Regions from separate parts of the Streptomyces sp. Edi2 genome, predicted to be linked through region 1. Evidence: riboswitches for the same ligand, from Rfam matches in the RefSeq annotation. Region 1 holds a riboswitch; the other holds the start of a gene.
What was found. Region 1 has a riboswitch for cobalamin ahead of ABR737_RS12415 (cobalamin biosynthesis protein). Riboswitches for the same ligand answer to the same signal wherever they lie in the genome.
Positions count from the first base shown of each region.

Region 2: another riboswitch for cobalamin. It lies ahead of nicT (Nickel transporter NicT); the one in region 1 lies ahead of ABR737_RS12415 (cobalamin biosynthesis protein).

Region 1 covers NZ_JBEJGX010000003.1:2,024,201-2,028,076, forward strand. The annotation lists gene ABR737_RS12405 (caspase family protein) at 1-924, opposite strand, end outside; gene ABR737_RS12410 (effector-associated constant component EACC1) at 930-1,373, opposite strand; cobalamin riboswitch at 1,580-1,730, shown strand; gene ABR737_RS12415 (cobalamin biosynthesis protein) at 1,862-2,923, shown strand; gene ABR737_RS12420 (cobyric acid synthase) at 2,934-3,876, shown strand, end outside.
Region 2 covers NZ_JBEJGX010000003.1:2,639,270-2,643,145, reverse strand. The annotation lists gene ABR737_RS15035 (enoyl-CoA hydratase/isomerase family protein) at 1-172, shown strand, start outside; gene ABR737_RS15030 (VOC family protein) at 385-885, shown strand; gene nicT (Nickel transporter NicT) at 961-2,229, opposite strand; cobalamin riboswitch at 2,228-2,439, opposite strand; gene ABR737_RS15020 (alpha/beta fold hydrolase) at 2,552-3,400, opposite strand; gene ABR737_RS15015 (MarR family winged helix-turn-helix transcriptional regulator) at 3,397-3,876, opposite strand, start outside.

The sequences.
Region 1 (3,876 bases):
CGCGGGTTCGGCCTCGGGGGCGGTGAGCAGCCGCAGCTCGAGGGCGGGCGGACAGGGCGCCCCGTCGTCCGGGAGCCGGAGCAGGACGACGCCCGCGGTGGCCGGTACGAAGATGATCGCCAGGATCAGCAGGATGCCGGTCCAGTGCCGTAAGGACGACTTCAGCCGGCGGCGTAAGCGGACCCGCAGCGGGGTCGGCGGGCGGGCCTCGGGGGTGGCGAAGGAGAGGATGACGTCGTCGACGGTGTTCTGCTTCGCCGAGCGCGGCTCCCAGACGTCGCCCATCGGGGTCCGTTCACCGGCCAGTTGTTCGCGCAGGGCCCGGACCAGGTCCTCGAAGGTGACGAACCGTTTGCCGGGGATGCCTTGTTCCAGGATCTGGACCAGGGCACGGTTGAAGACGCTGCCCCCGGTGGGCTCCTCGCCGCTGAAGATCCGGCGGTTGGGCTGCGCGGCCATCAGCAGCGAGGTGGGGTTGCGGCAGGAGTGGAAGGCCTCGCTCGCGTTGCCGGCGTAACAGCACTCCAGGACGATCACGATGCGGTCGGCCCGGGCGTTGTCCAGGTAGGAGAGCACGGTGTCCTGCCAGGAGACGGTCTTGTGCCGCGGTTCCGAGGCACCGACCATGAGGTGCAGATTGCCGCCGTCGCTGCCCACCCGGCCGTGGCCGGAGAAGTACACCAGCAGCAGCCCGCGCGCCTCCTGGACGACGGTGTCCAGCGCCTGTTCCACCTCCCAGGGCTCCTGGGGCCGGCAGGTGACGATCTCGCCCTTGGTGAACAGATCGGTGCCGGGGGCGAGCAGGGCCTGCTCCAGCTTGCGGACGTTGTCCTTCACCGCGGGCAGCGGGCGCAGCGAGCGGTAGTCGTCGACGCTGATCAGCAGCGCCCGGTTGACCTTGCCCCGTGCGTCGTATTCGGACATCCGGCTCAGTCCCCGGCGGTGCTGCCGCTCCCGTCCGCCGGGCTGCCGGGATCGGGGTGTTCGGGGGCCGCCGTGCCCGGGCCCGCGTCGCCGAGCGCGTGCAGGTCCCCGTCACCGGCCCCGACGGCGACGGCGGGCCGCTCGCCGGTGTCGCGCTCCTCCCGGCGCCGTCGCAGCCACTCCTGCAGGGCGATGGTGAGGCTTTTGGTGATCTCGCCGGTGACGGCGCCGATGATGACCAGGATCAGGTCGTCGAGGCCGGCGGCCATGTCACCGGGGCCGTCGTCGCTCGCGTCCGCAGGGCGCGGCCGCAGCAGCCAGTCGTGGCCGTGCCGGTCCAGCCACGGCTCGCGCTCCAGCCAGGCCTTGAGGTCTTCGAGGTCCTGGTCAGGATTGTTGGTGCCCGTGATCCTGAGGCGGATCTCGTGACGGTCAGCGCTCTGCGGCATCCCCCGGCCCCCTTCCGGCGGCCCCGTCGCCACCGTGCACCACCAGATAGTGACGTGAGATCAGGGGCGCGGGCAACCGTCTGTGACCTCATCGCCACGCTGTGGCGTGCACCACAGCGCGTGCCACAGGACAGCGTCGCAGGTCAAGGCCGAGTTGACGGGCATCGCGGGGCGTGGTGGACTGCCGGAGCCATTCGGCGACAGCTGAGGAAGTCCGGTGCGAATCCGGCGCGGTCCCGCCACTGTCACCGGGGAGCGATCCTCCAGCGAAGGCCACGGTCCGCCTCGCATACGTCGGATGACGTACGCAGGGACTGGAAGGCCGGAGGACTCGCCGATCCGGGAGCCAGGAGACTCTTGTCGCCGACACGTCGAGCCAGGGCGCGGACCCTGAGTGAGGACACACCGCCATGCCCGGCCACCCGTCGAGATCTCCACTGCCCGCCGCCACAGGGTCCGTTGGACGCGCCTGCACGGCGGTCTGACCGGTGCGCGGCGAACACGCGGGATATGCGTGCGGCGCGGCCCTCGGCTTTCTCGGCGACCTGATCGCGGCGGACCCGCGGCGCGGCCATCCGGTGGCCGCCTTCGGCCGGGCCGCGAGCGCCGTCGAGCGCCGGCTGTGGCGCGATCACCGCGGATACGGGGCGGCGCACGCCGTGCTGTGTGCGGGCGGTGCCGCCGCCGGGGCCGCGCTGCTGGAGCGCACCGTACGGGCCACCGTCCCGCCTCCCCTGCGCGGCGGCGCCCGGATCGCGCTGACCGCGGCGACGGTCTGGGCGGTGCTGGGCGGCACCTCGCTCGGCCGCGAGGCCCGGGCCGTCGGTGGTGCGCTGACGGCGGGTGACCTGGACGTGGCGCGGGAGCGGCTGCCGCATCTGTGCGGCCGCGATCCCCAGGCCCTGGACGGGTCCCAGATGGCCCGCGCGGTGGTGGAGTCGGTCGCCGAGAACACCTCGGACGCCGTGGTGGGCGCCCTGGTGTGGGGCGCGCTGGGCGGGGTGCCCGGCCTGGTGGCGTTCCGGGCGGTGAACACCCTGGACGCGATGGTGGGGCACAAGTCGCCGCGCCACCGCCGCTTCGGCTGGGCCTCGGCCCGGCTCGACGACCTCGCCGGCTGGCCCGGCTCCCGGCTGACCGCCGCCCTCACCGTGCTCGCGGGCCCCGACCGGCGCGGTGCGCTGCGGGCCTGGCGGGCGGACGGCGGCGCCCATCCGAGCCCCAACGCGGGCCCGGTGGAGGCGTCGTTCGCGGGCGCGCTGGGCGTACGGCTGGGCGGCACGCTGGCCTACGGCGGACGGGTCGAGCACCGGCCGGTGCTCAACGACGGGGCGCCGCCGGTCGCGGTGCCCGACATCGAACGGGCGGTGCGGCTCTCGCGCCGGGTGAGTGTCCTTGCGCTGGCGACGACGGTGGCGGCGCGGCTGGCGGCCGGGGCGCTGCGGCGGTCCCCGGTGACCGCCGCCCGCCCGGCCGCGGGTGCGGTATCGCGCAGGGCCGTGCGTGCACTGGCGCGTACGGCTCACGACAGCCGGAGTCCCGGCGTATGAGGAGGACCCGGTGAACGGGCGGTTCAAGGCAGCGGGCGGGGCCGTCGGCGGTGGCCTGTTGGTGGCCGGTACGACGTCCGACGCCGGCAAGAGCGTGGTGACGGCGGGGATCTGCCGCTGGCTGGCCCGGCAGGGGGTGCGGGTGGCGCCGTTCAAGGCGCAGAACATGTCGCTGAATTCGTTCGTCACCCGCGAGGGCGCGGAGATCGGGCGGGCCCAGGCGATGCAGGCCGCCGCGGCGCGGGTGGAGCCGACCGCGCTGATGAACCCCGTGCTGCTCAAGCCCGGCAGCGACCGCAGCAGCCAGGTGGTGCTGCTGGGGAAGCCGGTGGGCGAGCTCAGTGCCAGGGGCTACCACGAGGGCCGCCAGAAGCAGTTGCTCGGCACGGTCACCGACTGCCTGGCCGAGCTGCGGCGTACCCACGACGCGGTGATCTGCGAGGGCGCCGGAAGTCCCGCCGAGATCAATCTGCGGCGTACCGACCTCGTGAACATGGGCCTGGCGCGGGCCGCCCGGATCCCGGTGGTGGTGGTCGGTGACATCGACCGCGGCGGGGTGTTCGCCTCCTTCTTCGGCACCACGGCGCTGCTGTCCAAGGAGGACCAGGCGCTGGTCGCGGGGTATCTCGTCAACAAGTTCCGCGGCGATGTGACGCTGCTGGAGCCGGGCTTGGAGATGCTGCGCGGCCTGACCGGGCGGCAGACGCTGGGCGTGCTGCCCTTCTCGCACGGCCTCGGCATCGACGAGGAGGACGGGCTGCACGTGTCGCTGCGCGGCGCGGTGCGCGAGAGCGTGGTGGCTCCGCCCCACGGCGCCGAGGTGCTGCGGGTGGCGGTCTGTGCCGTCCCGCTGATGTCGAACTTCACGGACGTGGACGCGCTGGCCGCGGAGCCGGGCGTGGTGGTGCGGTTCGTGGACCAGGCCGAGGAGCTGGCCGACGCGGACCTGGTGG
Region 2 (3,876 bases), 620 kb from region 1:
ACCCGCGGCGATCCGGGCCGCCAAGCTGGCGGTGACCGCCGCGCTGGCACCACAGCGGCAGGCCGCCGCCGTCAATCCGCGACCGGCGGTGGCGCGGCCCCACTTCGACCGGGCGATCACCGCCTTCCTCGGGCAGCGGTCGGCCACCGCACCCGCCCCGCCCGCCGGCTGAAGACCGGCGTCGGCCCGCGCGTCCCTCCTGCGCCGGTCTGGGGGTCGCCGGTCTGGGGACCTCGGGCACCAGGGCCGGAAAGCGGGACGGAAAACGGCCGGATACCGGCCCAAGGACGCTGGGCAGTGGCGGGGCCGGTGGGGTAGATCAGAGGTGGGGAGGGCGCGGTGGCCCCTGGTGGTGTCGTGGCAGGAGATCGGAGAGCAGGCTGCATGTCCGTAAGACGTCTGAACCACGCGGTGCTTTACGTCCGTGATGTGGCCCGGTCGGTTGCTTTCTATACCGAGGCTCTGGGGCTCACGGTGGGGATGGAGGTGCCGGGACAGGCCGCTTTTCTTCGCGCTCCCGGCTCACTCAACGATCATGATTTGGCGCTGTTCTCGGTGGGGGTGGAGGCACCGGGGCCCGAGGCCGGGCGGGTCGGGCTCTACCACCTGGCCTGGGAGATCGGCACGCTCGGCGAGCTGGTCGCGGCCCATGCGCAGCTCGTCGAGCGGGGCGCGCTGGTGGGGTCGAGTGATCACCTCGTCGCCAAGTCGCTGTACGCCAAGGACCCGGACGGCAACGAGTTCGAGGTGATGTGGCGGGTCCCGCGGGAGGACTGGCCGGGACCGGACCAGCCGGAGCGGCTGCGCCCCCTCGATCTGGCGGAGGCGCTGCAGCGCTGGGGGCCGGATCTGGCGACGGGGGCGGCAGCCGGTTCGGCCACCTGAGGGGAGCCAGGGGGGCGGTGTCCCGGCGCCCATTCGGGCGCTGGGGACTTCTGCGGGGCGTGGGGCTCACGCGCCTCAGGAGTCCGGCGTGGCACACTCCGTCGGCCCCGTCGGCCCCGTCGGCCCCGTCGGCCCCGTCGGCCCCGTCGGCCCCGTCGGCCCCGTCGGCCCCGCCTGCTCCGCGGGCTGGGTTCGCCCGGCCAGCTCCGCGCGCTCTGCCCGCTCCGCCCAGCGCTTCTCGACGCCGGTCAGTCGCCAGTACGCCAGCGCCGCGGCCCACACCACCACGAACAGGCCGACGATGAGGAAGCCGACGTTGTCGAGGTCGAGGCCGGAAATCCAGCCGGTCAGCGGGTCGTTGAGGGCAAGCTTCTCGTGCAGCACGGTGACCAGCTCGATCGTGCCGATGAAGAAGGCGACCGCGATCGACAGGCCGGTGATGGTGAGGTTGTAGTAGACCTTGCGCACCGGGTTGGAGAACGCCCACTGGTAGGCGAAGTTCATGAAGGTGCCGTCGAGGGTGTCGAACAGGCTCATGCCGGCGGCGAAGAGCAGCGGCAGGCACAGCACGGCGTACCAGGGCAGGCCGGCCGCGGCGCCGCTGCCCGCCATCACCATCAGCGTCACTTCGGTCGCGGTGTCGAAGCCGAGTCCGAAGAGGAAGCCGAGCGGGAACATCTGGCCGGGGCGGGAGATCGAGCGGGTGAACCGTCCCAGGAAGCGGTTCATGAAGCCGCGCGCATCGAGGCGCTGCTCCAGCTCGGCCTCGTCGTAGTGGCCGTTGCGCATACCGCGGAAGACCCGCCAGATCCCGGCCAGCGCGATCAGGTTGAGGGCGGCGATGAGGTAGAGAAAGCTCCCCGAGATCGTGGTACCGATCGTGCCGAGGATCTGGTGCGTACGGGACTCGTCGTTGAGCAAGGTGCCCGCCAGCTGGGCGCCGCCCGCCACCAGGGCCGCCATCGCGACGACCACGCTGGAGTGGCCCAGGGCGAACCAGAAGCCGACCGAGACCGGCCGCTTGCCGTCGGCCATCAGCTTGCGGGTGGTGTTGTCGATGGCGGCGATGTGGTCGGCGTCGAAGGCGTGCCGCATCCCGAGGGTGTAGGCGGTGACACCGAGTCCCACGCCGAAGACCTGGCTGCCCACGGCGTAGTGATGCGGCACCACGAGCAGGAAGAGCACGCCGAAGGCGATGACGTGCAGACCGGCTATGACGGCCATCAGGCCCGCGGTGCGGACGGTGTCCTGCCGGCGCCAGCGGAACGCCGCGGAGGCAGGGGTGGTACGGGTATCGGTGGACAGGGCCATCCGGCGGTCACGCTCCAGCACCTCGTGGATCACTTCGTGAGATGCCGTGGCCGGTCTCCTGGCTTACGGGTGCGCGCGCCCGCCCCGCCTTCCCGGCCGCGGTCGCGGTCAGTGGCGCCGCAGACGCGCCGTGCGTCTGCGGAAGGGGCGGAAACTCCCCGATCACAGTGGCGAGGGCCGCTCCGGTCTGGGACCCAAAGGTCCGTCACCGGCTTCCCGAACACCACGGCCCGGTCACTCTAGCTGCCACGGGGTGGTCGCTGCCGCCCCGGTCGTTCTTTCGCGCCGACGGCCCCGGGGGCGTGGCCCGCGGCGGTGCAGCAGACCTCAGCAGTCCGCACGGCCTCAGCAGCCCTCAATAGTCCAGGGACGAGAGGAAGGCGTGGAGTTCGCGGTCGAAGAGTGCGGTGTTCTCCAGGTTGACCATATGTGCCGCGCCCGGTATCCGGACTCTTCGGGCGCCGGGAACGGTCAGGGTGATCGCATGGGCGTTGGCGGAGATGTCCCTGCTGTCGAGGTCGCCGTCGAACACGACGGTGGGCACCCGTATCTCGTCCAGGCGGTCGGCGGCGCCGGCCTCAAGGGCCATACCGGCACCCGCACCCTCGGCATGTACCTCCACATTGGCCTCGGCCGAGGCGCGCATCCGCTCACGGAAGCCCGGGTGCACCGTGGAGGGCGCGCGGTGCGGTCCGTCCACCCACATCCGCAGGAAGTGCTCGACATAGCGTTCCGCGCCGTCCGGTGCGCCGATCGCCGCCACCTGCTCCTTGATGTGCTCCAGGAGGAAGGGGTCGGTGAAGGCGCGGCCGCTGATGCCGGGGGAGGCGAGTGCGAGGGCCGTCACCCGCTCCGGGCGGGCTATGGCGGTGTCGAGCGCGACCCGCGCGCCATGGGAGAGGCCGACGAGGACGGCGCCGGGAACATCGAGCGTGTCCAGCAGGGCGCACAGATCGTCGTGGTTCGCGTAGTCCCCGGTCACGGTGGAGGACAGGCCATGGCCGCGGAAGTCGTAACGGATCGCGCGCAGGCCGGAGTTCACCAGCCAGGCGAACTGCTCGTCCCACATGTGCTGGTCGAGCATGCCGCCGTGGAGCAGCACCACCGCGGGGCCCGAGCCGGCCGTTTCGTAGAACAGCTCACCGTCGTCGACCGGCACGAGCCCGTTGTCGATCTCGGACCAGTCGGTGATTCCTCGGGTCATCTTGCGGGCCGTCCTTTGTGTACCGGATGCGATGAGGTGGGCGTGATGCCATTGTCGTCGCTCTTGCCGGTGGTGCCGCAACTGCCGGTTTCCTCCGGTGTCACGCGTGAGCCGTCCGCCAGCTGCCGGAACTCCTCGCCGAGCCGGTCCAGTACGTGCAGCGCGGTACGGACGTCCTCGGCGGACAGGTCGGCCAGCCGTTGCCTCAGCGCCGCTGCCTCGGATTCCCGGACGTCGCGTATCGCTTCCGTGCCCTCGTCGGTGAGCCGGATCAGGGACGAGCGGCGGTGCGCGGGGTTCGGGGCGGTCACGACCAGGCCCAGCTCCAAGGCGTGGTTCACCCAGCGCTGCACCGGCTGCCGGTCGAGCCCCATCCCGCGCGCCAACTGCGGAACGGTGCGCGGGCCTTCAGTGCGCAGTGCGTCCAGCAGCGCGTGTTCGCCGGCGGTCATGCCCGTGCCCGCCAGTTCGTGTTC